DNA from 3 places in the Citrobacter braakii genome. Region 3 is predicted to be linked to each of the others. Evidence: riboswitches for the same ligand, from Rfam matches in the RefSeq annotation. Region 3 holds a riboswitch; each other region holds the start of a gene.
The links. A riboswitch is a leader RNA that binds a small molecule or an ion and turns the genes downstream of it on or off. The one in region 3 is predicted to bind cobalamin.

Region 1 (10,667 bases), 2.2 Mb from region 3:
CAACGGCTTCCATGGTCATCATTGCCTGCGAGCCAGGGCCAATTCCAATTACGCTTAACATCAGTGTGAAACTCCCAAAGTGATAGTGACGCCCTGTTCTCGCAGGGTCTCGCCTAACAGTTTTCCGTGGCTCAGCAGCCAGGCTGCAGGACCGGAAACGCTTCCTGTACCCACCGTTTTGCGAACAAACGATGAGGCCGGAAAACGGTGTTCATGCTCACGCAGCGCGTCAGCAGTAAAGGTTTCGAAAGGAACGCGACAGCACGAAGCCAGTTGGATAAGTCCCTGTTCATCTTTTTTCAGCGTGATACTGCCAATCGCTTTTAGCGCCAGCGGATCGAGCTGCTGGGCTTCGAGTTGCCTGGCAAGCAGCGCGGCCAGCAACGGGAACGGCGTGTCACGACGACAACCAATTCCGGCCACAACACGCTGCGGCACCAGCTTCCAGTGCGGAACCGGCAGATCGGGTAAGTTGGTGCGTAAGGTGATACACACCAGCGCATCCAGTTCAGGAAGCTGATTGAGATCGGTTACCGTGATAAATCCGCGCCGGTCGCAATGACTGACATCCTGCGTCAGTTCATCATCCCACCACAGCCCCACCCGCTTATTACTGACCAGCATCTGATTAACGATCTTCACCGCCGAACGGAAATCACTCATCCGGGCATTCAGTTGAAATGCCAGCGTATCCAGTGCCGCCATATCGTTGACATCCGTCGCCGTGGTGATCACCGGATCGGCGCCCAACATGCCCGCCAGATACCGCGCCAGCGCATTGGCACCGCCCGCGTGACCGGAGAGCAGGCTGATGACATGCTGGGCGCGTTCATCAATGACCACCACCGCCGGATCGCAAAATTTGTCGTTGACCAGCGGGGCCAGCACGCGCACCGCAATGCCGGTCGCACCGATAAAAATCAGCGCCGAGTAATTCGCAAACGCTTCGCGGGCGGTATTCGCAAAGCCGTTTTCGAAAGGAATGAATCCCTCCTCCAGCAGCTTTTCACTGGTAAAACAGGTGACCGGCAGCATGGCCGCCAGACGTTTTGCCAGCGTAACGCCTCCCGGGGTCAGGCAAAAAAGCGCAATTGACTCAGGCTTTACGGTATTCATGGCTAAAGTCCGCCGCATAGAGTTTGGAGTAGTGATACTCCGAGCCCAGGAAATTACCGACCAGAATAAGGGCCGTTTTACGGATGCCCGCATCACGAACCTTGTCGCCAATATCCGCCAGGGTACCGCGCACGGTCTGGCTTTCCGGCCAGGTTGCCTTGTAGATCACCGCCACGGGCGTGGTCGCCGGATAACCGCCTTCAATCAAACGCTCGGCCACACGATGAATACGCTGAACGGACAGATAAATCGCCATAGATGTCTGGTGACTGGCAAATGACTCCAGCTGTTCGCGCTCCGGCACCGGCGTGCGTCCTTCCAGGCGGGTAATGATCAGGCTCTGTGAGACCTCAGGCACGGTATACTCAACGCCCAACTCCGCCGCCGCACCAAGGAATGCGCTGACGCCGGGCACCACCTGCCAGTCAATCCCGCGTTTGGTCAGTTCCTCGCCCTGCTCGCGCACGGAACCGTACAGCGAAACATCGCCGGTTTGCAGACGCACCACGGTCTTACCCGCTTTCACTCCGGCTTCCATCAGATCAAGGATCTGCTCCAGATGCAGTTCAGCGCTGTCGTGGCATTCAGCACCAGCAGGACAATATTCCAGCAGTTCGGTGTTAATCAGCGATCCGGCGTAGATAACAACCTGCGCCTGCTGTAGCAACCGGTAACCTTTGAGGGTAATCAGCTCGCGATCGCCAGGACCTGCGCCAACAAACCACACGCTACGGGGATCAAAAATCTCAGACATGGTTTCCTTCCTTCTGACAGGCGATAACAAATACGGGGTTATTCGGTTTGAAATAGTGACCACTGCCAAGCGTGGTAAGCGAGGAAACCTGTAGCTGCAGGCAATCCACTCCCGGTACGCCAAGATGGTCCAGATGTGCCAGCGCGGTGTTGAGGTTTTCCTGGAGGATGAATGTCATCACCAGCCGCCCTGCGGGATGCAATTGACGCATTGACCAGTCAATCAGTTCAGTCAAATGGCCACCGCTGCCGCCCATGAAAATAGCATCGGCTTTTTCAGCGATGGTCATCGGCGCAACACCGGGAAAAATGTCGATGTTTGCACAGGCAAAATGCTGGCGGTTTTCATCCAATAACCTGAGCGCCGCCGGGTTACGCTCGATTGCCGTCACGCGCAATCCAGGGTATTGCAGCGCGGCTTCTATCGACACGCTGCCGGTTCCTGCGCCAATATCAATCAGGTGACTGGCGCGGTGTAATTCAAGTTTTGAGAGGGCAAGTGCACGTACCGCTTCTTTGGTCATCGGCACTTTCTCTCCACGTAAAAACAGCTCATCTTTCATCAAGGATCACCACTGCATTCATGTCATAGTCGGCGTTAACTTCGTTCACAGGCAGGAAATGGATCCGTTCGTTTTCCATTGCCAGGTTTTCGCCAATCACCATCCAGCGATGTCCCTTGCCTCGTGCAATGAGCTGCTGCGCAATTTCACGCGGGCCACACTGCGCATCTGTCACCATCGCCACCTTGTTATGTCGCGCCAGTTCATCGAAACAGACGCTGCGACCATGGCTACTGGTCAGCCACATATCGTTCATATCAATACCGGACTGCGCACACAGGTACTGCACCGCGCTAATACCGGGAATAATGCGCACATTTTCAATACCGAAATGCGCCACCATGCGCGTCCCGATGCCGTAAAACAGCGGATCGCCAGATGCCAGCACCACAACGCGTTGCTCCTGGTGCGCGCAAATCCAGTTCAAGAGTTCGAGAATATTGGCGCCGAGAACAAACTGTTCACCGGTAAAATCCGGGAATTGCTGCAAATGTCGCTTTCCACCGACCAGAACATCAGCCGTTGCGACCGCTTCACGCGCAGCAGGCGTCATCAAATGCAAACCGGCTGGTCCCATCCCTACAACGGTTAACATTGCATCTCCTCAGCAATCTCTGCGACCGGGCGATTACTTCCAAGCACCTGATTATCAAAAGAGAACATGATGGCGTCACAGGTCGGGGGATTTTTGGTAAAGCGCAACGTTTGCAGGACGCGCATACAGATGCGCTTAGCCAGATGGTTGTAAATGTGCTGAAAACCGTATGCTTCTATGTGTTCCATCGCCGCCTCGGTGGTATCGCAGTCGCTGACCAGCGTGAGCAGTTCCAGCGGCGCCCCCAGTAACGCGAGGTGGGCCACCAGCGTTTCCATGCGAGCATCGGCAATATGGCTGTGGGTATGAAAGATCCCCGCCGCAATTTTGACGAGCTTACCAGGGTGTCCCACCAGCACAATTTGTCGGAACCCCAGGCGTACGGCTTCTTCAATCATGTAGCCGACAAAATTGCTCATAGTGACCACAACCTGGGTGTCGATCCCCATCTGCTCACGCACAAAACGTTCGCCGTGGTTTCCTGGCACCAGTACGACACGCTCCAGCCCCGCCGCTCGCTTAATTTCCAGCTCCAGCGACAGTGAACGTTTCCAGCTTTCTTCTGACATCGGCGTGACGATCCCAGTCGTACCAATGATCGAAATGCCGCCCAGAATGCCAAGGCGGGAGTTGTAGGTTTTTTGTGCCCGCTCTTCGCCTTCCGGCGCGAAAATTTCAATTTGCGCCCCACGATTCGGACCAATCGCCTCACGAACCGCAGACTCAATGGTCTGGCGAGGTGTGCGATTAATCGCCGAACTGCCCACCGGCAGGCCGATCCCTTTGCGGGTTACCGTGCCGACGCCTTCCCCGCCCTGAAGGGTTATCTCTTTGCTATCGTTTAACGTCACGCGGGCAAAAATCAGCATGCCGTGGGTAGCATCCACATCATCGCCACCGTCTTTGCGGATGGCGGCTATCGCCTGCTGTCCTTCGATATGCGGTGACTCTACGTTCAGACACAGCGTCACACCTGATGGCGTCACGATAGAAACCTGATGGATCAGGTGCTGGCGCAATACCATCAGCGCCGCCACTTTTGCCGCCGCCGTCGCGCACGATCCCGTGGTATATCCTTTACGCAGCGCTTTTCCGTTGTGCCACACCGGCGTATCGAAGGACTCGCTCATCGCGCCCCCTGCATGTGATAAAGCATGGCGTTGACGATCGCGGCGGCGACGTTACTTCCCCCTTTACGACCTAACGCAGCAATGGCGGGCAGATTGCTTTGGGTCAGTGCATCTTTCGACTCTTCTGCACCGACGAACCCAACCGGTACGCCAACTACACCACTGACGGCCACATCATGCTCAAGCAGGCGGAACAGCGCTGTCGGCGCGTTGCCAAACACAAACAGCTTTTCACCCTCTTCCTTCACCGCAATGTCAACGGCCGCCATTGACCGGGTAATGCCCTGCTCTTTTGCCGTCCGCACGACCCGCGGGTCGCTGATGTAGCAGCGGCATTCGCCACCGAATTTTGCCAGCAGCGTTTTATTAATCCCGGAAAGGGCCATAGTGGTATCGGTATAAATCACGCTCGAACGGCTAAGCGCCGCACAGAACTGCTCCAGCACATCACTGGAAAACCACAGAATGTCCAGCCAGTCGAAATCCGCTGTCGTGTGAATAACCCGCTTGATAATGGCTTCATGTAACGGGCTGGCAAACTGATAGTCCGGGCGGGTTTCACGGATGATCTCGCCAATAATGTCGAAACTTTTGGCCTCAATCGCCTGGGGTTGCTGGATATATTGCATTGTGTTGTCCTCAGGCCACACCGACCAGCAGCCACCGCAGCGCAATAAACAGCGCCAGTGCCAGCATCGATGCCACCCACATCAATCGAATCGTATGGGAAATGTCGTCTACCGAAATGTCGCGTTGTGCATCACCGATCCACGGTTTCTCAACGCGCTCGCCAAAGTAGTCATTAGGACCACCCAGACGAATTCCTAATGCCCCGGCAACGGACGCTTCTGACCACGCGCAGTTTGGGCTGCTGTGGTTGTAGCGATCGCGCCAGCCAATCTGCAAAGCACGCGCGCCGTCCTGGCGACATAAAAATGCCGCTACGCCCAGCAGCAGCCAACTTAGTCTCGCGGGAATATAATTTGCGACATCGTCCAGACGAGCGCTGACCATACCGATAGCGCGGTATTTTTCATGTTTGTAGCCCACCATGGAGTCAAGGGTGTTTACCGCTTTGTAGGCCATCGCCAGAGGCGCACCGCCGAGGAGCAAGAAGAACAGCGGCGCGATGATGCCATCAACGGTGTTCTCAGCCACGGTTTCCACTACGCCGCGATTGATCTGCTGTGGCTGTAATTGCGAGGTATCACGTCCCACAATCCATGACAGCTTTTCCCGACTTGCAGCAAGGTTACCGGCACGTAGCGGACGCTCGACATCCTGCGCGGCGTTTGCCAGGCAGCGCCCGGCCAGCACGGTAAAGATCATCCAGACCTCCACCACCCAACCAAGCCAGGGATGAATAGAGTGCGCCAGCGCCAGTACTCCCCAGGACACAACCCAGGTCAGCCCCACCACCACAATCCACATCACCCCGCCACCGATGCGTAGCGCACGGTCGCTATGGCAGTAACGCCGAACAACCCGTTGCACCGCAGAAATCAGATTGCCAATCCAGCGTACCGGATGCGGCCAGTTCTGCGGATCGCCGATGATAAAATCAAGCAGCCAGGCAACACACCACGCGAGGATGGTCATAGTGCGCTCCTCGCGGCTGCCAGCCAGTGGTTAAGCATCTGCGGACGTTGAGCAAAATGAACGTGTAGATAGCTGGCGAAGGTATTTCCCACCTGCCAGCCGCCGGACCAGGCTTGCAGCGTTTTGCCATCGCGCACTTTGCGACAGTTCATCACCGCGGAGGTTTCAGGGGTAAAATCGGAGTAGTGGAATTCATGTCCGCGCAGCACTTCGCCTTCTGCAGCTAACAACGTTTGCTGCGCGGCCTGCGCTTCGCAGTAGCCAAATCGGGTCAGACGTTTTCCCATTTTGCTGTGACCGGGAATGATATCCGCCATCAGCCAGGTATCACCCTGACTGTCTTCCAGCGAACTGCCGAGATACATCAGCCCCCCGCACTCGGCATAAATCGCGACACCCTGCTGGTGCGCCGCCCGCAGTTGGTTAAGCATTGCAACATTACGGGCCAACGCCGCAGCATGTAACTCAGGATAGCCGCCCCCCAGCCAGATCATCTGACAGTCGGGTAAACAGGTGTCGTGCAACGGACTAAAACGGACAATTTTAAGCCCCGTGCGCTCCAGTAGCGCAATGTTGTCCGGGTAGTAGAAATTGAACGCTTCGTCATCGGCGATGGCAAGCGTTAGCCCTGCTCCGGCGTCTGCGGCGGGCAGCGCTGGCCATTCACCCGCAGGAAGCGTGTCTAACTGGCTTAATCTCAGCAGCGCGTCGATATCAAGGGTTTGCTCCAGCGTCGCGGCAAACGCCTGCCACGGCTTCTGGTTGATAACCGACTCACGCGCGGTAACCAAACCCAGATGACGCTCAGGAAGCGCAACGCCTTCCATACGGGGAACGTAGCCTAAGACGGGTACAGCGCAGTAACGCTCAATCGCCACTTTCAGGAGCTGGTAATGCGTTTCGCTGTTAACCCGGTTAACAATAACGCCGGCAATATTCAGGGTTGGATCAAAATGCTGAAACCCCATTACCGTCGCGGCGATCGAGGTGGAAACGGCTTTGCCATCAACCAGTAGGATAATCGGACAGTCTAACTGTTTGGCCATCGCGGCGGTGCTGCAGTAGTTTGGGTCGGTGCCGTATCCATCATACAACCCCATAACGCCTTCAATAACGGCGATATCCGCATGTTGCATGTGCTCGCGAAATAAAGCATTCAGGGTGGGGACGGGAAGCATGAAGCTATCAAGATTGCGGGAAGCAGTGCCGCATACCGAGGTATGCCAGCCGGTATCAAGGTAATCGGGGCCTACTTTGCAAGGCTGGACGCGTAAACCGCGTTTTTTCAACAAGCTCAACAAGCCCAGCGTCACCGTGGTTTTACCACAGCCGCTTCCGGTACCTGCAAGAACAAAAGCGTGAAAATTGGCCGCCATACCCTGATCCTGTTCAGGGTGGTAGGGGTGTAAAGATACCCAGTCTCTCGACTGTATGCATCTGAACCACCCACTTCCCACCGAAGTTGTTGGTAGTCACTGACAGGCAGGTCTTCTGGCTTAGCGTCATCCTCACCCGTCCTTCCCAATCTTGCGATCAGTGGTCAATACGGGGTCGTCAGCATCACAGCAGCGGGGGCTGCGGGGGATTCTCACCCCCTTCCCTACCACAAATGTGGCAAACCTGTCAGTTCAAGAGCCTGATTAATTAAGCTCTCTGTTATGAGGTAAATTCACGACCTCATGACAATAATTCAATTTAATATCTTGCCGGGTTCATTCAACCAATTACCTGGCATAAACCCACTTATTCATATGCTCGCATTCTGAATGAAAGTGCCAACAAAGAATAAAGAAAGTCATTCACAGAGACACTGTATCTCATCACAAAAATAAAAACTGGTGCAGTTTATCCCTCTAATACTATTATTTTGTTGCGCTATGACAATTTATTGACTGCTGTCGCTACTTTTCATTTTATAATGACTGGCATAGCGCCCTATATCAAAAATCGGCAATAGCAAAATATTGCCATTTAAGCGGATTCGCCACGTGAAATGACATTTATTTGCTGGCGAAATGCCTGCGGCGTGACCTGATACGTTTGACGAAAAACTTTGCAAAAATAACTGGTTTGCGAAAATCCTAAATTACGCGCAATGCTGGCTATGCTCCAGTCACTGTGGCAAAGCAGCTCTTTTGCACTGGCCATTCGCTGCTGGTTTACCCATGCGTTAAAACCGATACCATGATATTTTTTGAACAATTTGCTGAAATAGTAAGGGCTAAGGTAAACATGAGAGGCGACATCCTCCAGACGCAATTCGTCTGATAAATGCGCATCAATATAGCGCAGTGCTTTTTTCATTTTGCTGTCATGAGGATTGGTGCTGCGGTTAGCGCGTACTGGCTCTGACTGCTGCGGGTTATCTTTGATAACCACAAAATTAAGTTGTTTCTTAAGGCAATTTTCTACGATGAGCTTCAGCAGATCCGCTGAGGCGATGACTCGCGAATAGTCCATTTCCGGTACATTACGAAACTCGTTGACCAGTTCGGGATCGGCTTGCCAGCGGTCATCTACATTCAGAATATCAACCAAACCAACATCGTTACTTAAGCGTACCTGGCCACAAAGTACAAACCCTACCAGGTGCCCCGCAATGACCAGCGGAATTGAGAAATCGGTAAGTCCGGCGTGACAGCGATAGATGCAGGGTTGATCGGATTTAGAGGCTTCCAGCCCTCCACAGCGATCGCTCATACGACAACGGGTACTGTGCTGAGGATGCTGACGCATCAACTGGCAAAAAGGGGTGAAATTAAAAAGCTCAGAAATTTCATCACCGTGAATATTGACAACCACAACGGCCAGACTGGTGGCCTGCGCAAAATCCTGTGCGATTTTATTAATGAGTTCTGAGTTCAGGGCACTCGCAGAAATCATGATAAAACCTCTCAGTTAATTTATTGTTATAAATAAAACATATTATTCACATTCATTTTCACCCTGCCATCCTGAGCATTGATGAAAGTCGTAATTGAACATAACAAAAGTCTCCCATTCTTGGGAGACTTTTTGGGCAGTTCAGGATACCGGATCACGAAAACAGTTTTTACTTTTCAAAAATAAACTTCTTCTGTGAAGCTAGCTCTCATTTTCGTCCAGCTTACACGTATTACAGGGTAAATTTTTGCCAATCAAATAACGATAAATTGCTGCGCCCGCGCACGCGCCGATGATTGGGGCAACAATCGGTACAATGAAATAAGGGATATCACGCCCGCCGGTCATCGCAACCTCTCCCCACCCGGCCATCCAGGCAAACAATTTAGGACCAAAATCACGCGCCGGATTCATCGCAAATCCGGTTAGCGGACCGGTGGATGCGCCGATAACAGCAACCAGAATACCAATCAGCAATGGCGCCAACGGACCTTTAGGAACGCCGTTACCGTCGTCAGTCAGCGCCATGATCATCCCCATAAGAATGGAGGTAATCACCACTTCGACCAACGCTGCCTGCCAGACGCTGAGCGCCGCCGCAGGATAGGTACTAAAAATACTGGCAAGGTGCAGGCTTTCCAGACTGCCGCGCACCATCTGGTGGGCCGACTCATACTCGGTAAACAGACTGCCGTAGAGCAAATAAGCCAGCAAAGCGCCACCAAAGGCCCCCGCGACCTGCGCCACAGTGTAAGGTAATACTTTGCGCCCCGGAAAACAGGCAAACAGCCACAGTGCGATGGTGATAGCAGGGTTGAGATGCGCGCCAGAAATCCCGGCCGTCAGGTAGACTGCAAGCGAGATCCCCAGACCCCAAATGATGCAGATCTCCCACAATCCCAGGCTGGCACCTGCGACTTTCAGAGCGCTCAGGCAGCCAATACCAAAAAACAAAAACAGCCCGGTACCCAAAAACTCAGCAATGCATTGCGCTTTTAGTGAATCGTTCATTGTGACACCTTCTAAGCAGAGTTCGTGTCTTTACCAGCGGACTCCTTACTGGCAAGTAGAATACTTCGAGGCTTACTATAAAAGGCCGTATCAGCAAATTGTTGGCATTCTGCGGATAGCTTGCCCTTTAAAATCGTGGCGCAATAGCAAATTCTTGCTACGCACTTTATTAAAACATTAGAGACAATCGGGATTACGCGTATTACACGGACATTTTCAAAACAATAAAATATTGCTATTAGCAGAAATCCGTTTTCAAACCACCATCACAATTTCATTTTTTTCGCATAGCAAATGATATTTATAATGTCACCAGAAAAAGTGTAAATGTGGAACTGACATAACTAAATAATCATATCAATAAAATTTAATATATCCATTAAAAACAATAAGTTAAAATAATTAATAGCAATTTTATATCACCTTACCTCTATTATTTTTTCACTCTCAATTTCAAGTCAGCCATTCTTTTTCCTCGCTTCTTTTTATAGTCATGAACATCGGGACAACCCAGGCGAGGTCTTTATGCAACAAGAAGCGTTAGGAATGGTAGAAACCAAAGGCTTGACTGCAGCCATAGAGGCCGCAGATGCAATGGTGAAGTCAGCCAATGTAATGCTGGTCGGCTACGAAAAAATTGGTTCGGGGCTGGTAACAGTCATTGTCCGCGGCGATGTTGGCGCAGTCAAAGCAGCAACAGATGCAGGTGCCGCCGCAGCACGTAATGTGGGAGAAGTGAAAGCCGTACACGTCATCCCACGCCCTCATACCGATGTAGAAAAAATCTTACCGAAGGGAATTAGCTAATGAGCAGCAATGAGCTGGTTGATCAGATCATGGCGCAGGTGATTGCTCGCGTGGCAACGCCGGAACAGCAGGCTATCCCTGAAAATAATCCTCCAACACGAGAAACGGCTATGGCAGAGAAAAGCTGCAGTTTAACGGAGTTTGTCGGTACTGCGATTGGCGACACCGTCGGTCTGGTAATCGCCAACGTGGACAGCGCCCTACTGGACG
Region 2 (10,667 bases), 1.6 Mb from region 3:
GCATCGTTGCCGTGCGTAACCCGCATTATTGGGACGATCGGCACACCGTCATTGATAAGGTCACTTATTTGCCCATCAGTTCAGAGTCCGCAGACGTTAACCGCTATAAGGCCGGCGAAATCGACATTGTGTATAGCGTCCCGGTCAATCAGTTTGCGCAGTTGAAAAAGACGATGGGCGATGAACTCCATGTCTCACCTCAGCTTTCAACCTATTACTATCAGTTCAATACGACGCGAGCACCGTTTAATGACCCGCGCGTGCGCCGGGCGCTGAATATGGCGTTAGATAAAGACATCATCGCACAAAAGGTGATGGGGCAGGGACAACGCGCGGCGTGGGTTATCAGCCAGCCGGAAATAGGGGGAGTGCAACTGCATGCGCCGGAATATGCGGCGTGGCCGCTCGAAAAACGCATTGCCGAAGCTAAGAAACTGCTGGCTGAAGCCGGTTTTGGACCTGAGCATCCGCTTAGCCTAAATCTGCTCTATAACACTTTCGAAACGCACCAGCGTATTGCCATTGCCGCATCGTCAATGTGGAAGAAAAACCTCGGCGTAGAGGCGAAGCTGCAAAATCAGGAATGGAAAACCATGCTGGATACCATGCACACCGGTAATTTTGACGTCGTGCGCTACGCATGGATCGCCGATTATGATGATGCCTCAAGTTTCCTCAATATTTTCCGTACCGGCGATAGCGAGAATACCACCAGGTACAGCAATCCCGCTTTTGATGACGCGATGCGCAAGGCGGCGAAAGCAACTTCGCTGGAGGAGCGAGGCAAATACTACCAGCAGGCTGAAGACCTTTTAGGAGAGGATGTACCAGCGATTCCGGTTTACCACTATGTCCGCACGCATCTTGTGAAGCCGTGGGTGGGAGGATTTGCGCCAGATAACCGGGGAAATTACTACACCAAAGATATGTTCATCAAAAAACATTAAGCGCTGTAGCCAGTATTTGTGCTGAATAAACGGTCAATCTGTTGTTATTTCAGTCGATTAACAATATTTTGGCTGTTTTTCAGGCAAACGAACGCATTGGTGCTTTACAGGTCCGTTCGGGATGTTTATAGTGCGCCTCATTGGAAGCGTGGCCGAGCGGTTGAAGGCACCGGTCTTGAAAACCGGCGACCCGAAAGGGTTCTAGAGTTCGAATCTCTACGCTTCCGCCAAACATAAACCCCGAGCTATTTAATAGCTCGGGGTTTTTTCGTTTTGTGCAGTTTATGTCATGCCATCTTTCACCAGCCTTAGTCGCGCAAGGGCAACTCAGCGCTGCTGTCCGGCGGAAAGCTGACGAACTGAATCATCTTCATATCTGGCAAGGCCTACATGAGCGAACGCCTTTTCATTCGTCGTAATATCCATAGCAGCCCCAGCATAAAGGTCAGGTAACCCATAACGTAATATCCCTGCTGTCTTCGTTCTGCGAGCGTTGGATCGGCCGCCCATGCCAGAAAGGCGGTAACATCCCTTGCATATTGCTCCTCCGTTTCAGCTTGTAGCGACGCCGGGCGCCATTGAATCTCTCCGCTGGTCAGCGGTTTCGGCATGTTAATCACGCCACCGGGAAAATAGCGATTAGCCTTCAGTTCGGGATCGGCAGGTTGATAACCGGTTAGCAGCGCGTAGACGTAATCTGCTCCCTGGTCCGTGTAGGGCAGAAAAGCATCCAACAGAAATTGCGGGAATCCGCGATCGTATGAGCGGGCACGTACGATATAGCTCAGATCAACGGGAGAAGCGCCATTGTTAAGGTATCGTGCTTCCTGCTCGTTTAGATACGGCGAGATGAAGCTGTCATTTAGCGTCCCGTCTCGCTCGCCAATCTGGCCGTCATCCTGAATCTCAGGAAACTGATAGCCGCTGGCGATACTTCTTGCTTCTTCATCCGTGAGTTCCGGACCGCCGGGCCTGGTCAACGACCGAAAGCTAAGGTGCTTTATGCCGTGACAGGCGCGACACTTCTCTTCATAAACCTGCAGGCCACGTCGAAGCTGCGCTTTATCATACTGGCCATTGATGCCGCTGAAGCTCCATTCCTGCCGTTCAGGCGTGGCTTCCTGCGCATATGAGGAACCCAGTCCCAACAGAGAAAAGGACAGAATGCTGATTTTCAATAGTTGTTTCATCATCAATCCTGCTTTTCCAGAAAACGACGGCAAGGTAATACGATTAAAAACCAGGCAAACCAAACCAGAGTCGAAAGCTGCGATGCGGCACGGATCCAGCCCTCTTCGTTACGGAAACCGTCAATAAGATCGGGGCCAACCAGCGCTTTCGACCCTAACCAGCCTAAAAAGCAGGCATTAATGACCCACAGCCAGAATCCGCATTTAACCAGTTTGCTGTAATGGCGAAAACGAGCCCGGGAAGTATCAAGCCAGGGAAGGAAATAGAAAATCAGTACCGAGCTGCACATTGCGGATAAGCCAACGAATTCATTTGGGAAGCAACGCAAGATGGAGAAGAAGGGGAGAAAATACCATTCCGGCGCAACAATCGCGGGTGTAACTGTTGGATCCGCAGGAATAAAGTTATCGGCGCTGCTCAGATAGTGCGGCGCGAAGAATAAGAACCAGGCGAAGATCATCAAAAAAAGGATGATTTTGATGGCATCAAGATCGGTAATTTTGTAATCGAACAGCAGGCTCCTGGACTCTTTCTCGCTAAACCTCTTTTTCATCGCCTGCGCAAACGCCGACTGTACGGTGCGAATATGAAAAACCGTTGCGCCGACAATCACAAAGGGAAGAATAAAGTGGAGAACAAAAAAGCGGCCAAGCATCGGCGTTCCCGGAGTATGGCTGCCGACTAAATATGCGTAAAGGGTATCGCCCACCAGCGGAATGGCCTGGGCAAAGCGGGTAATTACCGTAGCCGCCCAGTAGCTTTTTTGCCCCCAGATAAGGCTATAACCAAGAAATGCGGTCATCATCAGCAGGATATACAGCGTAACGCTAATCATCCACATTGTCGTCCAGGGCTTGCGGTAAACGCTGTAGTACATGCCACGAAAAATATGCAGATAACAGGCAAAGAAAAAGAGCGACGCGCCAATAGCATGCATGTTGCGTAATAGTTCTCCATGGCGAACCGCACGCATAATATGAATAATGGAGTCAAATGCCAGCTCGGCCGTCGGCACGTAAAACATCGCCAGCACGATACCCGTAAGGATCTGCACGGCGAGTATAACCAGCAGGATGGCGCCGATTGCGAATACCCAGAGTCCGGCAATCGAGCGAGGAAACGGGATACGCCAGCGAAGCGAATAGACGCGCTCACTCCTCATTTCAGGCTTCCTTCGTGCCGATACGCACGGCCTGACCATCCGAATGAATAACGTAGTCCGGGATTGCCAGGTTGGCCGTCGCGGGGCCGCGCGTCACGCGCCCGGAGGTATCAAACTCTGAGCCGTGGCACGGACAGATCCAACCCACGCCTCCAGGTCGGGCGTTGGGTACGCACCCGGCATGTGGACAATACCCTTGAACCACCAGCCATTGAGGATGAGTAGCAGAGACCCTCTCGCTGTCCGGTTGTGGGTCGATAAGCGTATGCCAGTCGGCACTTCTGGCAGTAATAATCTCATCCTGGGTGCGATGGTGAATAAGAATCAGCTTTCCCTGCCATACGCGTCTGACGGTTTGTCCAGCAGCAACCCCCGCAAGAGAGACATCAATCGGTTCATTTTCCGCAAGAGTCTTCTCATCCGGGCCGAGGGCCGAAACCAGCGGCCAGACGGCAGCAGCGACGCCTGCCGCACCGACGAATTTTGTCAGTTTACACAGGCATTCCCGGCGCTGTTCCTGGATTTCGCCATCTGCAAGTTTATTCTCTGTCACCTCTAATTTCTCCCTGAGTATCGCGGATTAACGTTTGTCGATACGCGCGTAAATTTCCTGAAAGCGCTTATCAGCAATACCCGGCGCTTTGAATGCCCGATAGCTTGCTGGTAACTGGGCATCTCCTACCTTAATCAGCATCACCATGCCCTGAGCGTAATGTGGTGTACATTTGATGCCGTAAAATCCGGCATTGTCATAAGTTACTTCGATCTCTTCATCTATTTTTCCCAAAAAACCGGGATAGTTAGCCGGAGACAATTCAGCGATTGAAGCCGCGTTGTGGCTCTTATGTTTACGGATAAACTTCACCGTATCCCCGGGCTGGATCTCCAGATAATCCGGCTCATAGACCATTGGTCCCGCAGACCCACGATTTTTCATCAAAACGTCGTGAGTTTGTGCGAAGGTTGAAGAGGCGAGGGCGAGTAAACATAAAACTTTCAGACTCTGTTTGAGATATTTCATCGATTCTTCCTTAAAATTCATCAGGTCTTTGATAACGGATAAAACAGTTTTCAGCGCCAGTTTCATGTTCAACAATGGCGTCGATACCAAACCAGGCATGGAGGTTTTCACGGGTAAACACGGCGCAAGGAGTCCCCTGCATCGCCATATGCCCGGATGTCATGACGATGATGCGATCGCAAAACATCGCGGCATGATTGAGGTCGTGCAGAGCGGCAATGACCGTGAGCTTTTCACGTTTAACCAGACTAAGCAGGCCAATCTGATGTTGAATGTCGAGATGGTTGGTGGGTTCATCCATCAGTAACAACTGCGGCTGCTGCGCCAGCGCCCGGGCGATATGCAGGCGCTGTTTTTCTCCCCCGGAAAAGGTATGCCAGCATCGGTGCTGTAATTCACGGAGATCGACCTTCTCCAGCATAGTTTGCACGATATCGTCATCTTTGGCGGACCAGGGCGAGAGCAGGCTAAGCCAGGGCGTCCGCCCCAGAGAAACGGCTTGTAAAGCGGTAAGACGCTCGCTGGTTTCTGCCTGTTGTTCGACCAGCGCCACCCGCTGCGCAAGGTGACGGCGCGAATAATGCTGGAGCGCCTTTTGCTGCAGGGTGATACGCCCGGAAGTTGGCTTCAGCAAACCGGCCAGCAGTGAAATCAGTGACGTTTTGCCCGAGCCGTTGGGACCGATGATGCCGACAAACTCGCCGGGCGTTACGCTGAGTGAAATATCTTCAACAATCGTCTTACCTTTTACCTTCCAGTACAAATTACAGGCTTCAATAACGACTTGCGCAGAGGTAACGAGTGGCTGTACGAGATTCACCGTCATTTGTTCTGGTTTCCTCTAATCAGAATGATTGAAAACGCAGGAGCGCCAACCAGAGCCGTGATCACGCCTATTGGGAGTACCTGACCGGGTAGTAACGTGCGGGAAATAACATCAGCGATAATGAGGAAAATAGCTCCGGTAAGCGCACTAACCGGCAGCAGTCGATGATGCTGGTTGCCGACCAGCAGACGAGCAGCATGAGGGATCACCAGACCGACAAAGCCGATCGCACCCACAATGGAGACCATAATCGCCGTCATGCCGGTGACGGCGGCAATCAGTACTGCACGGGTACGTTTTACCGGGATGCCCAGCGATGCCGCAGACTCCGCGCCAAAGGAGAAAGCATCAAGATGGCGGGCATAACAGAAGCACAGCGCGATACCGACCAGAGCGGTAGGAATGGCTAAGACTACATCGGGCCAGCGTACACCGCTCAAATTGCCCAACAGCCAGAACATAATACCGCGTGCTTGCTCGGCGTTTGCTGAGCGGGTGATGATAAGCGATGTAATCGCATTGAAAAGCTGGGAGCTGGCGATCCCGGCAAGGATGATTTGGGTTGTTACACCCCCACCTTGTCTACCGCCAGCGGCCATCGCCAATAGCGCAACGAACAGAAATGCCGTCAGCGCACCAATGAAAGCGCCCAATGACATACTGATGATGCCAGCCCCAAGTCCAGTGAGAGCAATCAGCACCGCCCCGGTGGACGCTCCGGCAGAAATCCCCAGTAGATAGGGTTCGGCGAGCGCATTGCGTAGCAGCGACTGTAACACTACGCCGGAAACAGCCAGGCACGCGCCGCAACTGGCCGAGACCAGCGCTCGGGTCAGGCGGTAGTTCCAGACGATCCCTGCATCCAGCGCATCGACAGGATAGTGTGTATCAAAAAGATGATTTGCCAGCGTGCTGAGAACATGCTGCCAGGGGATAAGCGTTTCGCCGATGGAAATCCCCGCCAGCAGCACGCCACACATTAGCGCACTGACCCAAACGGCATGCCCACTGACTCTCACCGCAAGCTGACCAACAGCGCGACGCATCCTGCGTGAATCACTCATGATTATCTGCGTTCCTGAGTAACGGAGATGCGCTATACCGTGTGAGGATATAGCGCAAAACGTAGATTAATGAGCAGCCTGCGGATGTGCTAAGCCATATTCAACAAGGGCATCAGCCAGTTTTTCCACACCATCAATAGTTCTGATCCCGGCATTCATGGTCTGTACGTCAATGACCGGTAGATGGTTTTCCTTGACGGCAGGAACCAGTTTGGCGACAGGATCGGACTTGAGGTATTCCATCTTGACCTTCCAGTCATCCGCCGGGAAACGGCGACGGCTCATCTCACCGAGCACAATGAGTGAAGGATTCGCTTTTGCGATGGTTTCCCAACCCACCGTTGGCCACTCTTCAGCAGAATCAATCACATTCTTCACTCCCAGCGTTTGGGCGATCCATGCCGCCGGACCAAACTTCCCGGCAACGTAAGGGTCAAGCTGGAGGTCGGCGCTTGAGAACCAGAACACGGCGGAAACATTCTCATCCATTCCGGTAATTTTGTTTTTCGCTGCGGCTTCACGTGCTTTAAGGCTGGCAATCAGCGCCTCGCCTTTATCCTGAACATCGAAGATTTTCGCCAGATCGGCGACTTCCTGATACACCATGGCAATATCAAACATGCCCTTACGGACACCATCACCACCATCTTCGTTATCTTTCGCACAGTCAGCTGGCGCGGTGTAAACGGGAATTTTTAGTTCACTAAACTGTTCGTAAGAGGCAACCGTGCCAGCAGGGCCGATTTGCCACTCAAACTGACTGGCGATCAGATCCGGTTTTTTCGCCACGATCCCTTCAAAACTTGGAATATTTTGCGCGATAACGGCGACTTTTTCGTTTGCTGTTTTATAAGCCTCCAGTACCGGGCCAAACCACAGCGAAGTACCCACGACGCGATCGGCCAGCCCCAGTGAATAGAGAATCTCGGTACTGTTCTGACCCACCGTCGCCACGCGCGTTGGTGCCTGATTGAAGGTAATATCGCGGCCACAGTTTTTAATCGTCAGAGGATATTCGGTTTTTGCTGCCTCGGAAAAACCGGAAGTAAGCAGGAGAGCAGTCGTGCCAAAAATAGCCAGAAGCGTTTTTTTAGAGAAGTAAAAGGTAGAATTAGCGTGCATTATCATCGTCCCGTTGATGCCAGAATCTTAAGGTCTGGTCATGGCTTATTTCATTCCATATATCGGGAGGAGACATGAAGATAGATGACATTGAATCGTGAAATTTAAGAATGAAGATATGCAAAAAATGCAAATAAGCTTTACTCAGCCAAAATCTTATTCATAAATACACTACCGCTTGCGTCAAATAATTCATCCCATGGACCATCCCGTCCACTCAATGGCATATACCTTTGACAGCAGGTCTCCTGACTCACGGTAATCAGAATATCGGCCTTCCCATAAAGATGAACTTTACAGTGACCTGTGGTTTATGAGCCACACAGGGATATTCTGCATCCGCCTACAGTTGCGGGGGCAGTTATGGAATTGAATTGAATAATTCTCACCATATTCCTATTCATATACAAAAATGTAATGAAATGCTGTCGAAAGCGACTCTAGCGGCAATTGTTAACAAGGTCAACCATAGAGGGCAAGAGATGAAAGGCAGTGGTGTGGGGAAAAATACCCATTTAATACAGTGAGTTATGATTTTGTTGGTTACTGCGATGTTGTAAATGAAAATAGCAACAGGAAGCTAAATGAGAATTGGTTGATATTGATCAAATTACACGCATGCTGAAATTTCTGTGTATGAAACATATTGATCACCATCAAAAGTTCCGCATATCAGCGCTTGACACTTTTTTGTGTACTCTCCATATGTACCAATTGCCACTCATCCTGCATATCCATAATCACATTAAAATTGTTACGCAACCAGAAATAATACCCTCCGGGTAAAAAATGATGTGTGTGGAGATACAAAGTCTTATATTGATGTTTCTGACAGAATACCTCAGCTAAAGCAAACAACTGACTTCCGATCCCCTGTCTGCGGTAGCGCTCATCCACGTAGCAACGACAAATTTCCGCCGTTTCAGACAAGTTATAGCGACCACGTAGTTCAGTAATACGATCATCATATTGACATACCGCCAGTGTAGCGATTAATTCCTGGTTTTCACTCCACGCGCAAAGTAATGAATTCCTTTCCTGCAAGATATACTGTTGTTCGAGATCAAAGAGATCTTCTTCGGCAGAAGGCATGGCTCTACCGGCATTGAAGAATAAATTAAGATGCTCAACAAGAAACGACTGAACAGCAGGAATATCGGCGGGAGTCATCTCACTAAACCTAAATGGGATCATGGCAGCATAACTCAAATTTAGAACGGAAAATGATAATAACAATAAGACCACTTTAAAAACAATATTGAGCAGTAGGAGACAGACTCGCAATTGCATACGGAGCTATTCTCATTACGGGTTATAAATGGGTGTTTGGGCGGTCTCCACAGAGTGCAATCAAGCAGAAACACTTAACAAAATTCTTCGCGCAGAAGGTCAGGCTGTCGCGAGAACTAAGGATTTCAGCGTCTTCTTGGGACAGAAAAAAGAATTGCATCTTATTGGGCTGCCAGGCATTTGCAACTGGGGCTGCATTTTTTCTTCATTACCTGAAGTGCCCTTATAGAAAAGCATCTGACATTTTGTTTTTGAAAACGACGTCTCAAAACATGTCTGTATTCATTCTCTAAGCAGAATATTATAGAAACTAAATTATGAGTGGTAAGAGTAAATGTCACAACAAGGTGATTTACAATATGGATTATTTCATGCTGTAATAGTTGATTAAGGTTAGGGTTTAGAGTATCTTTAATCTAATCGTACATTTTCAAATAAAAGCAGATAATAACAGTATGAAAATCAGACTCTATAATTTTTCAGAAGACACAAATGAAGTTTTTGTTTTTAGATGGACTCGGAAGCACTATGAATTTTGCATGGATAACGATATCTTTTTGAATCATAGAGGTAAGAAAGTTTATAAAGAAAGAAATTTGTTACTGTTCTCGAAAGGTGACAAAATTAGAATTGAAGCTGATGTTATTGCTGAACAATATTCCACAATGCCAGTAAAAAGTTTTTCTAGCGTTGGTGCGTTTTCATTTCCAACCTGTTATTTTCCGGGTAATGTAAATATCGGAAGATTTTGTAGTATTGCATCAAACGTAAAAATCATGGGAGGGAACCATCCTATGAATCGTTTTACAACTCATATGCTTACTTATAATGGCGAGTTTGATAAATATGCTGCCAACGAGTTCGGACAAAACTGGGTATTGAAACCATTTATTACAAAGCCTAAAAATACAACGATTGGTAATGATGTCTGGATTGGCAATGATGTCGTTTTAAAAGGTGGTATTTCAATTGGTGATGGTGCTGTTGTTGCAGCAAATTCCGTTGTTACTAAAGATGTGCCTCCATATGCTATTGTCGCAGGGGTTCCTGCGAAAATTATCAAATACAGATTTGAGTCAGATATTATTGAACAGTTGTTAAAAATAAAATGGTGGAACTATAATTACACCGATTTACCCGATAACAGCAAGTGTGATGATATTATAAATTTTGTCACTGAAATGAGCACGTTGATATCGAATGGCACTATAAAAGAAAAAGCATATAAAAAATTTAATCTTACCGAAATATTTACAACTCTTTAGTTAAATATGTCATTGTTGGGACTATTATCCGGCGCAAGCAAAATGAGATAAGGACAACACGATGATAAAAGTTAGCATCTCGCTAGCGATGAGCGTCTTGCCATTGTCAGCATATGCAGCAACGACCGGACTAACCAGCCCGGCACCGAGCGTCTGTGTAGAAACGATCGCTATTTCGGGCCAGATGGTAAGCGTAGCGGGAAAGTGAATACTCGTTACACCGCTCTATTGTTCAGACAGAACGATAAATCCTGATAGTCCTGCGCGCTTTCCCTGCCTGCGCGGCGGGGACGCCGTTTTCTGCTTTTCCATCTGCCCGCAACACTAACTCTCAGAAATGAGAGGCCGATCCTCTGAGCAGGACTTTTGTCCTCAATCCTCTGCAAACCGCTGGTTACAATCCCTGCATATCTTCAATACCCATAATTCAGGAATTGTTATGACTGCACATATTAATGCTAAAGCGGGTGATTTTGCGCCAACCGTTATTATGCCGGGCGATCCGCTTCGCGCTAAGTTTATTGCCGAAAATTATCTAATGGATTACCGCGAAGTCACCAATGTACGCAATATGCTGGGCTATACCGGTCTTTATTTTGGGCAACCTGTTTCGGTGATGGGACATGGCATGGGTATACCGTCAATGACGCTTTATGCTCATGAACTGGTACATGATTTCGGTGTACAGAGAATTATTCGTGTCGGCAGTCTGGGGGCAACACAACATCATGTCAAAATGCGAGATATTATTCTTGCCATCGCCGCCGGAACGGATTCCA
Region 3 (10,667 bases):
GAGCCTATGCTGCTGGCGATCTATGAAGATCACCCATGGGCAAACCGCGACTGTGTGCCGATGTCCGATCTGGCGGGTGAGAAACTGCTGATGCTAGAGGATGGCCACTGCCTGCGCGATCAGGCGATGGGCTTCTGCTTTGAAGCGGGTGCTGATGAGGATACCCATTTCCGGGCGACCAGTCTGGAAACGCTGCGTAACATGGTGGCGGCAGGCAGCGGTATTACCTTACTGCCCGCGCTGGCCGTGCCGCCGGAGCGTAAGCGTGATGGCGTTGTCTATCTGCCCTGCATCAAGCCTGAACCGCGCCGTACGATTGGCCTGGTGTATCGTCCAGGTTCGCCGCTGCGCAGCCGTTATGAACAGCTGGCAGAGGCCATCCGTGGGTCAATGGATGGCCATTTCGACAGTGCGTTAAAACAGGCGGTTTAAGCCATTTAGCGCTGCTACCCGATAGGCTTCCGCCATGGTTGGGTAGTTAAAGGTGGTGTTAACGAAGTATTCGATGGTGTTACCACCACCTTTTTGCTCCATTATCGCCTGACCGATGTGAATAATTTCGGCCGCGCGTTCCCCAAAGCAGTGGATCCCCAGAATCTCTTTCGTTTCGCGATGGAACAGGATCTTCAGCGTTCCGACACTCATACCCACGATTTGCGCACGTGCCAGATGTTTAAACTGGGCGCGGCCAACCTCGTATGGAACTTTCATGGCCGTGAGCTGCTGCTCGGTTTTCCCGACGGAGCTGATTTCCGGAATGGTATAAATCCCGGTCGGGATATCTTCGATCAGATGCGCGGTAGCTTCGCCTTTTACCAATGCCTGGGCGGCAATGCGTCCCTGATCGTAGGCCGCCGATGCCAGACTCGGATAGCCGATCACATCTCCTACGGCATACACGTGCGGCAGCGCCGTCTGGTACATGCTGTTGACCTTCAACTGTCCGCGGCTGTCGGTTTTCAACCCAATATTTTCCAGCGCCAGCGAATCGGTATTACCGGTACGGCCATTGGCGTACAACAGGCAGTCGGCTTTCAGTTTCTTACCGGATTTCAGATGCATGATGACGCCGTCATCGCAACCTTCAATCTTCTCGTACTCTTCGTTGTGGCGAATGACCACTCCGCTGTTCCAGAAGTGGTAAGAGAGCGAGTCGGACATCTCTTGATCGAGGAACGCAAGCAGACGATCGCGGGTGTTGATTAAATCAACTTTGACGTCCATTCCACGGAAGATCGACGCATATTCGCAGCCAATTACTCCCGCACCATAAATCAAAACATGGCGGGGTTCATGGTGCAGGCTCAGGATAGAGTCGCTGTCATAAACCCGGGGATGGGAAAAGTCGACATCCACCGGATGATAGGGGCGTGAACCACAGGCGATGATGAACTTATCCGCGGTCAGCGTTTCCACCGTGCCGTCGTGGCATTCAAGGGCGAGTGTGTGTTCATCAACAAAACGGGCATTTCCTTGCAAAATTTCACAGTGGTTGCGCTCGTAAAATCCTTGCCGCATACGCGTTTGCTGATTAATAACGTTATCAGCGTGGTTGAGAATATCGGCGAAAGAAGAACGAAGGAGTCGGGAGTGGTCGCTGTAAAGTGGGTTCTGATTGAATTCAATAATACGGCTGACGGCGTGGCGGAGGGCTTTCGACGGGATGGTCCCCCAGTGGGTACAGCCTCCACCGACGTTATGATAGCGCTCAATCACCGCGACGCGCGCTCCTTGCTTAACCAGACCCATTGCAGCGCCTTCGCCGCCGGGACCGGAACCTATTACTATTGCATCGTAATCGTAGGAATGTGACATGGTCAGGCTTACCTGTTCTTATACATAAAAGCAACAGAATAGTAACATCGTTGTCGAGATAACCCAATTATCGTTGTGCTTTTTTGCGAACTCGAAGCACAAACTGCGCGTAAACAATCATTCACAAAGCCATGCCAACCGCCTAATCTCTGGTATAGTGCCAGCAAGGTATGTGGAAGGATTCAGACATCGTGATGGGCGTTAGAGCGCAACAAAAAGAAAAAACCCGGCGTTCGCTGGTAGAAGCCGCATTTAGTCAACTCAGCGCTGAGCGTAGTTTTGCCAGCCTCAGTTTACGCGAAGTCGCTCGTGAAGCGGGCATTGCGCCAACCTCGTTTTATCGCCATTTCCGTGATGTGGATGAACTCGGCCTGACGATGGTGGATGAGAGTGGTTTGATGCTGCGTCAGTTGATGCGTCAGGCGCGTCAGCGTATCGCGAAGGGCGGGAGTGTGATCCGCACCTCGGTCTCAACATTTATGGAGTTCATCGGCAACAATCCCAACGCCTTCCGTTTATTATTGCGCGAGCGTTCGGGAACCTCCGCAGCGTTTCGCGCAGCGGTTGCTCGTGAAATTCAGCACTTCATTGCGGAACTTGCGGACTATCTCGAACTCGAAAACCATATGCCTCGTGCGTTTACTGAAGCGCAGGCCGAAGCCATGGTCACCATTGTGTTCAGCGCCGGGGCAGAAGCACTGGATGTTGGCGCCGAGCAGCGTCGACAGCTGGAAGAACGGCTGGTATTGCAACTGCGCATGATCGCGAAGGGCGCATTTTATTGGTACCGCCGTGAACAAGAGAAGATGACGCATCACTCCGAGTAACGAGAAGGACGAGCAATGAAACAGTCAGGTCAAGATAAAGGTACGCTGCTGCTGGCGCTGGTTGCTGGCTTATCGATCAATGGCACATTTGCGGCGCTGTTTAGCTCCATTGTGCCATTCTCAGTATTCCCAATTATTTCGCTGGTGCTGACGGTTTATTGTCTGCATCAACGCTATCAAAACCGCACCATGCCTGTGGGGTTACCGGGCCTGGCCGCCGCCTGTTTTATTCTCGGCGTTCTGTTGTACAGCACTGTGGTGCGCGCTGAATATCCGGATATTGGCTCTAACTTCTTCCCGGCGGTTCTGTCGGTGATTCTGGTGTTCTGGATCGGCTTTAAAGTGCGTAACCGTAGACAGGAAATCGTGGAGTAATATTTGTAGGCCGGGCAAGCGAAGCGCCCCCGGCCAGGACATCATTTACTTGGCGGTCAGTAATACTCCGCACTCCATATGGTGCGTATACGGGAACTGATCGAACAGAGCCAGGCGTGAAACATTGTGCGTCTGGCTTAACGTTTCCAGGTTCTTACACAATGTCTCCGGGTTACAGGAGATGTACAGAATTCGCGGGTACGCCTGCACCATTTTCTCTGTTTCGCTGTCCAGACCGCTGCGCGGTGGGTCAACGAAAATGGTTTCACACTGGTAACTCTTCAGATCGATTCCCTGCAAACGGTTGAACTCGCGAACCCCGTTCATCGCCTGAGTAAACTCTTCGGCCGCCATGCGGATAATTTGTACGTTATCAATATGGTTAGCCGCAATGTTGTATTGCGCAGCAGCCACGGACGGTTTAGCGATTTCAGTGGCCAGCACGCGGTTGAAGTTTTGTGCGAGGGCTAACGAGAAATTGCCATTGCCGCAGTACAGCTCAAGCAGGTCGCCTTTTGATCCCCTGGTGACATCAATCGCCCATTCCAGCATCTGAATATTCATGGCGGCATTCGGCTGGGTGAAGCTGTTCTCAACCTGGCGGTAGATAATCTCTTTACCCGCAACCGGCAAGCGTTCGTCAATGTAATCCTGGTCCAGCTCGATTTTGGTTTTGGTTGCCCGGCCAATCAGATGCACGTTCAGGTTTTGCGCCCGTAACGCATCCCGCAGCGCTTCAGCTTCCTGACGCCATTCATCATCCAGCTTTTTATGGTACAGCATCGATACCACCGCCTGATCGCTCAGGGTAGTGAGGTAATCAATCTGGAACAGTTTGTGGCGCAGGACGTGGTTGTTGCGAACGCCGTCGATCATTGCCGTCATCAGCGTGTTGATAAGCTCGCTGGCCGCCGGGAAACTGTCGACGCGGATACGGCTTTTGGTCTGGCTGTCGAACATGATGTGGTACAGATCATCCCCGTCATGCCACAGACGAAATTCCGCGCGCATACGGTAGTGGCTGACCGGCGAGCGAAACACTTCCGGAGCCTGTGCATAAAATGGCGTCATTAAGCTCTGCAGACGCACTACTTTTTCAGCTAACTGGGCGTCGTACTGTTCTGTCGGAAGGTGTTCGGGGGTCATGATGCGTCCTGAAAAATAAAAGTACGCGGGGATTGTAGGGATTGCTCAACAGATGTCCAGTCATTGATGATTTCCGATATTGTGATGCGCGGTCTGGACACCAGGTTGTAACAAACTGTAGCATCCGTTTTCCGGTCCAGTGAGTTAAAAGGGAATCCAGTGTGAATCTGGAGCTGACGCGCAGCGGTAAGGAAGGTAGGAGATGAGCGCACCTGGTGCAGACACTGCGGCTTGCCGTGGGAAGTCATCATCTCTTTAAGTTGCCTCCAAGCCCGAAGACCTGCCGGCTAACGTCGCATCTGGTTTTCATCATCGCGTACTATCGGTGGGACCTGCGGCATCCTTCTTATATTGTGGATGCTTTACAATGATTAAAAAATCGTTGCTGTGCACGGCGCTGTCCGTCACAGCATTTTCGGGTTGGGCGCAGGACACTAGCCCAGATACTCTCGTCGTCACTGCCAACCGTTTTCAGCAGCCTCGTAGCGCTGTACTTGCCCCTATCACCGTTGTTACGCGTCAGGATATCGATCGCTGGCAATCCACTTCCGTCAATGATGTGCTTCGCCGCCTGCCGGGCGTGGATATCGCCCAATACGGTGGTATGGGACAAAATTCGTCTATTTCTATCCGCGGCACCAATGCCAGCCATGTGCTGGTGTTGATTGACGGCGTGCGTCTGAACCTGGCAGGGGTTAGCGGCGCAGCCGATCTTAGCCAGTTCCCAGTCTCGTTAGTGCAACGTATCGAATACATTCGTGGGCCGCGTTCGGCGGTTTATGGTTCTGATGCGATTGGCGGTGTGGTGAATATCATTACCACGCGTGAAAAGCCGGGGACGGAACTCACTGCCGGTGTGGGGAGCAATGGGTATCAGAATTATGATGTCTCAACCCAACAACAGCTTGGCGAAAATACGCGCGTCACATTAATGGGCGATTATGCCTATACCAAAGGTTTTGATGTTGTCGCATACGGTAGCACTGGCTCTCAGGCTCAGCCCGACAAAGACGGTTTCTTAAGTAAGACGCTGTATGGCGCGCTGGAACATAACTTTTCCGATACATGGAGCGGGTTTGTTCGCGGCTACGGCTATGATAACCGAACAGATTATGACGCGTATTATTATCCTGGGACGCCGTTAGTGGATACCCGTCAGCTCTATAGCCAAAGCTGGGATGCCGGGCTGCGCTTTAATGGCGAGCTTATCCAGTCGCAACTGGTTTCCAGCTATAGCCATAGTAAAGATTACAACTATGATCCGGATTATGGCCGCTATGACTCCTCGGCCACACTGGATGATATGAAGCAATATAATGTTCAGTGGTCCAACAGTATGGTGCTTGGTCACGGTAACGTAGGCGCAGGTGTTGACTGGCAAAAGCAAACCACGACGCCTGGCACCGGGTATGTCACGGACGGTTACGATCAGCGTAATACGGGTCTCTACCTGACCGGGTTGCAGCAACTGGGCGACTTTACCTTTGAAGGTGCGGCGCGCAGTGATGATAACTCCGAGTTTGGCCGTCATGGCACATGGCAGACCAGCGCCGGATGGGAGTTTATTGAAGGCTATCGCTTTATTGCGTCCTACGGTACATCTTACAAAGCGCCTAATCTCGGACAGTTGCATGGTTATTACGGTAATTCGAACCTGGATCCTGAACAAAGTAAGCAATGGGAAGGGGCGTTTGAAGGCTTAACGGCGGGCGTGAACTGGCGTGTATCCGGATATCGTAATGATATTGACGACATGATCGATTACGACCCGCATACCGAGAAATACTTTAACGAAGGTAAAGTTCGTATTAAAGGTGTGGAAGCGACCGCAAACTTTGATACCGGGCCGTTGGCACATACGCTGAGCTACGATTATGTCGATTCGCGCAATGCGATTACGGACAAGCCGCTCGCACGCCGTTCTAAAAACCAGGTGAAGTACCAGCTCGACTGGCAGGTTTATGATTTTGACTGGGGCCTGACGTATCATTACCTGGGAACGCGTTATGACACTGACTACGTAACCTACCAGCCAGTAAAAATGGGTGGGGTTAGCCTGTGGGATCTTGGCGTGTCATATCCAATCACCTCACAGCTGACAGTTCGTGGTAAAATCGCCAACCTGTTCGATAAAGATTACGAGACAGTTTATGGCTACGCAACTGCAGGACGGGAATACACCTTGTCTGGCAGCTACACTTTCTGATCCGCGCCCCACTGTGCTGGTGTTTGATTCCGGCGTCGGTGGGTTGTCGGTCTATGACGAGATCCGGCGTCTTCTGCCGGATCTCCACTATATATACGCTTTCGACAACGTCGCCTTTCCTTATGGAGAGAAGAGCGAGGAGTTTATCGTCGAACGTGTTGTTGAGATTGTGACTGCGGTCCAGCAGCGCTATCCCCTCTCTCTTGCGGTCATCGCGTGTAATACAGCAAGCACGGTATCGCTCCCTGCATTACGTGAGAAATTTGCCTTTCCGGTTGTGGGCGTGGTGCCTGCCATTAAACCGGCGGCGCGACTCACGGCGAATGGTGTGGTGGGACTGCTGGCTACGCGTGCAACGGTGAAGCGTTCATATACCCATGAGTTGATTGCACGGTTTGCTAACGAATGTCAGATAGCGATGCTGGGTTCCGCTGAGCTGGTGGAACTGGCGGAAGCGAAGCTGCATGGTGAAACCGTTTCTCTGGAAGAACTGCGTCGTGTCCTGCGCCCTTGGCTGCGGATGTCGGAACCACCTGACACGGTGGTGCTCGGATGCACCCATTTCCCTCTATTACGGGAAGAACTTTTACAGGTCCTGCCCGAGGGGACGCGGCTGGTGGATTCTGGTGCCGCGATTGCGCGTCGTACGGCCTGGTTATTAGAACATGAAGCGCCAGATGCGAAATCAACTGATGAGAATGTCGCATTCTGCATGGCAATGACGGCAGAAGCCGAACAATTATTGCCCGTGCTGCAGCGTTATGGCTTTAAGACGCTCGAAAAACTGGCTGTTTAGGCTGTTCTGGTGGAAAAATAGGCACTCGGAAGATTATTTTAAATTTCCCCTTGTCAGCCTGAAATAACTCCCTATAATGCGCCTCCACTGACACGGAACAACGGATTACAAACCGCCGGGTCAGCGGGGTTCCACTGCGAATCTCGCAGAGAAAAGCAAAATTAAATGCTTGACTCTGAATGAGGAAGACGTAATATACGGGACCTCGCGACAGAGCGCTAAAGCGCGTCGCAACTGCTCTTTAACAATTTATCAGACAATCTGTGTGGGCACTCGAAGATACGGATTCTTAACGTCGCAAGACGAAAAATGAATACCAAGTCTCTGAGTGAACACGTAATTCATTACGAAGTTTAATTCACGAGCATCAAACTTAAATTGAAGAGTTTGATCATGGCTCAGATTGAACGCTGGCGGCAGGCCTAACACATGCAAGTCGAACGGTAGCACAGAGGAGCTTGCTCCTTGGGTGACGAGTGGCGGACGGGTGAGTAATGTCTGGGAAACTGCCCGATGGAGGGGGATAACTACTGGAAACGGTAGCTAATACCGCATAACGTCGCAAGACCAAAGAGGGGGACCTTCGGGCCTCTTGCCATCGGATGTGCCCAGATGGGATTAGCTAGTAGGTGGGGTAACGGCTCACCTAGGCGACGATCCCTAGCTGGTCTGAGAGGATGACCAGCCACACTGGAACTGAGACACGGTCCAGACTCCTACGGGAGGCAGCAGTGGGGAATATTGCACAATGGGCGCAAGCCTGATGCAGCCATGCCGCGTGTATGAAGAAGGCCTTCGGGTTGTAAAGTACTTTCAGCGAGGAGGAAGGTGTTGTGGTTAATAACTACAGCAATTGACGTTACTCGCAGAAGAAGCACCGGCTAACTCCGTGCCAGCAGCCGCGGTAATACGGAGGGTGCAAGCGTTAATCGGAATTACTGGGCGTAAAGCGCACGCAGGCGGTCTGTCAAGTCGGATGTGAAATCCCCGGGCTCAACCTGGGAACTGCATCCGAAACTGGCAGGCTAGAGTCTTGTAGAGGGGGGTAGAATTCCAGGTGTAGCGGTGAAATGCGTAGAGATCTGGAGGAATACCGGTGGCGAAGGCGGCCCCCTGGACAAAGACTGACGCTCAGGTGCGAAAGCGTGGGGAGCAAACAGGATTAGATACCCTGGTAGTCCACGCCGTAAACGATGTCGACTTGGAGGTTGTGCCCTTGAGGCGTGGCTTCCGGAGCTAACGCGTTAAGTCGACCGCCTGGGGAGTACGGCCGCAAGGTTAAAACTCAAATGAATTGACGGGGGCCCGCACAAGCGGTGGAGCATGTGGTTTAATTCGATGCAACGCGAAGAACCTTACCTACTCTTGACATCCAGAGAACTTAGCAGAGATGCTTTGGTGCCTTCGGGAACTCTGAGACAGGTGCTGCATGGCTGTCGTCAGCTCGTGTTGTGAAATGTTGGGTTAAGTCCCGCAACGAGCGCAACCCTTATCCTTTGTTGCCAGCGGTTCGGCCGGGAACTCAAAGGAGACTGCCAGTGATAAACTGGAGGAAGGTGGGGATGACGTCAAGTCATCATGGCCCTTACGAGTAGGGCTACACACGTGCTACAATGGCATATACAAAGAGAAGCGACCTCGCGAGAGCAAGCGGACCTCATAAAGTATGTCGTAGTCCGGATTGGAGTCTGCAACTCGACTCCATGAAGTCGGAATCGCTAGTAATCGTGGATCAGAATGCCACGGTGAATACGTTCCCGGGCCTTGTACACACCGCCCGTCACACCATGGGAGTGGGTTGCAAAAGAAGTAGGTAGCTTAACCTTCGGGAGGGCGCTTACCACTTTGTGATTCATGACTGGGGTGAAGTCGTAACAAGGTAACCGTAGGGGAACCTGCGGTTGGATCACCTCCTTACCTTAAAGAAACGTTCTTTGTAGTGCTCACACAGATTGTCTGATGAAAATTAGCAGTAAGAAAATCTCTGCAGGCTTGTAGCTCAGGTGGTTAGAGCGCACCCCTGATAAGGGTGAGGTCGGTGGTTCAAGTCCACTCAGGCCTACCAAATTCGCCTCCGTGCTGTGTTACGGCGATGCTCGCATACTTCAGTATGCTTCGCACCACCGCGCCTTGCCCGGAAACGAATTAGGGTACAGAGATTAGCATTTACGATGGGGTTATAGCTCAGCTGGGAGAGCGCCTGCCTTGCACGCAGGAGGTCTGCGGTTCGATCCCGCATAGCTCCACCATCCTTTACTGCAAAAACACAAGAAAACTTCAGAGTGTACCTGAAAAGGTTCACTGCGAAGTTTTGCTCTTTAAAAATCTGGATCAAGCTGAAAATTGAAACGACACACTGTTTCATTTCTCCGTAAACAAGAAATGAAAAGCGGTGTGTCCGAGTCTCTCAAATTTTTGCAACACTGAAGTGTTTTACGAAACATCTTCGGGTTGTGAGGTTAAGCGACTAAGCGTACACGGTGGATGCCCTGGCAGTCAGAGGCGATGAAGGACGTGCTAATCTGCGATAAGCGTCGGTAAGGTGATATGAACCGTTATAACCGGCGATTTCCGAATGGGGAAACCCAGTGTGATTCGTCACACTATCATTGCGTGAATACATAGCGTAATGAAGCGAACCGGGGGAACTGAAACATCTAAGTACCCCGAGGAAAAGAAATCAACCGAGATTCCCCCAGTAGCGGCGAGCGAACGGGGAGCAGCCCAGAGTCTGAATCAGCATGTGTGGTAGTGGAACGGTCTGGAAAGTCCGACGGTACAGGGTGATAGTCCCGTACACAAAAGTGCATGTGTTGTGAACTCGAAGAGTAGGGCGGGACACGTGGTATCCTGTCTGAATATGGGGGGACCATCCTCCAAGGCTAAATACTCCTGACTGACCGATAGTGAACCAGTACCGTGAGGGAAAGGCGAAAAGAACCCCGGCGAGGGGAGTGAAAAAGAACCTGAAACCGTGTACGTACAAGCAGTGGGAGCCTCTTTATGGGGTGACTGCGTACCTTTTGTATAATGGGTCAGCGACTTATATTCTGTAGCAAGGTTAACCGAATAGGGGAGCCGAAGGGAAACCGAGTCTTAACTGGGCGTTAAGTTGCAGGGTATAGACCCGAAACCCGGTGATCTAGCCATGGGCAGGTTGAAGGTTGGGTAACACTAACTGGAGGACCGAACCGACTAATGTTGAAAAATTAGCGGATGACTTGTGGCTGGGGGTGAAAGGCCAATCAAACCGGGAGATAGCTGGTTCTCCCCGAAAGCTATTTAGGTAGCGCCTCGTGAACTCATCTTCGGGGGTAGAGCACTGTTTCGGCTAGGGGGTCATCCCGACTTACCAACCCGATGCAAACTGCGAATACCGAAGAATGTTATCACGGGAGACACACGGCGGGTGCTAACGTCCGTCGTGAAGAGGGAAACAACCCAGACCGCCAGCTAAGGTCCCAAAGTCATGGTTAAGTGGGAAACGATGTGGGAAGGCACA

Region 1: another riboswitch for cobalamin. It lies ahead of GFC06_RS13270 (cobyrinate a,c-diamide synthase); the one in region 3 lies ahead of btuB (TonB-dependent vitamin B12 receptor BtuB).
Region 2: another riboswitch for cobalamin. It lies ahead of GFC06_RS19335 (ABC transporter substrate-binding protein); the one in region 3 lies ahead of btuB (TonB-dependent vitamin B12 receptor BtuB).

The regions. Positions count from the first base shown of each region.
Region 1 is NZ_CP045771.1:2,870,586-2,881,252, reverse strand. It holds gene GFC06_RS13310 (precorrin-3B C(17)-methyltransferase) at 1-61, opposite strand, end outside; gene cbiG (cobalt-precorrin 5A hydrolase) at 61-1,116, opposite strand; gene GFC06_RS13300 (cobalt-precorrin-4 methyltransferase) at 1,097-1,870, opposite strand; gene GFC06_RS13295 (decarboxylating cobalt-precorrin-6B (C(15))-methyltransferase) at 1,863-2,432, opposite strand; gene GFC06_RS13290 (cobalt-precorrin-7 (C(5))-methyltransferase) at 2,422-3,027, opposite strand; gene cbiD (cobalt-precorrin-5B (C(1))-methyltransferase CbiD) at 3,021-4,157, opposite strand; gene GFC06_RS13280 (cobalt-precorrin-8 methylmutase) at 4,154-4,786, opposite strand; gene cbiB (adenosylcobinamide-phosphate synthase CbiB) at 4,797-5,756, opposite strand; gene GFC06_RS13270 (cobyrinate a,c-diamide synthase) at 5,753-7,132, opposite strand; cobalamin riboswitch at 7,221-7,395, opposite strand; gene pocR (transcriptional regulator PocR) at 7,728-8,639, opposite strand; gene pduF (propanediol diffusion facilitator PduF) at 8,841-9,650, opposite strand; gene pduA (propanediol utilization microcompartment protein PduA) at 10,176-10,457, shown strand; gene pduB (propanediol utilization microcompartment protein PduB) at 10,457-10,667, shown strand, end outside.
Region 2 is NZ_CP045771.1:4,080,439-4,091,105, reverse strand. It holds gene GFC06_RS19375 (ABC transporter substrate-binding protein) at 1-947, shown strand, start outside; tRNA gene GFC06_RS19370 (tRNA-Ser) at 1,090-1,177, shown strand; gene GFC06_RS19365 (cytochrome c1) at 1,334-2,137, opposite strand; gene GFC06_RS19360 (cytochrome b) at 2,140-3,300, opposite strand; gene petA (ubiquinol-cytochrome c reductase iron-sulfur subunit) at 3,302-3,853, opposite strand; gene GFC06_RS19350 (pseudoazurin) at 3,881-4,321, opposite strand; gene GFC06_RS19345 (ABC transporter ATP-binding protein) at 4,332-5,147, opposite strand; gene GFC06_RS19340 (FecCD family ABC transporter permease) at 5,144-6,211, opposite strand; gene GFC06_RS19335 (ABC transporter substrate-binding protein) at 6,278-7,333, opposite strand; cobalamin riboswitch at 7,555-7,778, opposite strand; gene GFC06_RS19330 (GNAT family N-acetyltransferase) at 8,006-8,527, opposite strand; gene GFC06_RS19325 (CatB-related O-acetyltransferase) at 9,079-9,888, shown strand; partial or broken gene GFC06_RS23455 (YcgJ family protein) at 10,036-10,143, shown strand; gene deoD (purine-nucleoside phosphorylase) at 10,328-10,667, shown strand, end outside.
Region 3 is NZ_CP045771.1:713,923-724,589, reverse strand. It holds gene oxyR (DNA-binding transcriptional regulator OxyR) at 1-432, shown strand, start outside; gene sthA (Si-specific NAD(P)(+) transhydrogenase) at 415-1,815, opposite strand; gene fabR (HTH-type transcriptional repressor FabR) at 2,007-2,642, shown strand; gene GFC06_RS03290 (YijD family membrane protein) at 2,658-3,017, shown strand; gene trmA (tRNA (uridine(54)-C5)-methyltransferase TrmA) at 3,063-4,163, opposite strand; cobalamin riboswitch at 4,279-4,465, shown strand; gene btuB (TonB-dependent vitamin B12 receptor BtuB) at 4,531-6,369, shown strand; gene murI (glutamate racemase) at 6,314-7,165, shown strand; rRNA gene GFC06_RS03270 (16S ribosomal RNA) at 7,541-9,082, shown strand; tRNA gene GFC06_RS03265 (tRNA-Ile) at 9,154-9,230, shown strand; tRNA gene GFC06_RS03260 (tRNA-Ala) at 9,339-9,414, shown strand; rRNA gene GFC06_RS03255 (23S ribosomal RNA) at 9,623-10,667, shown strand, end outside.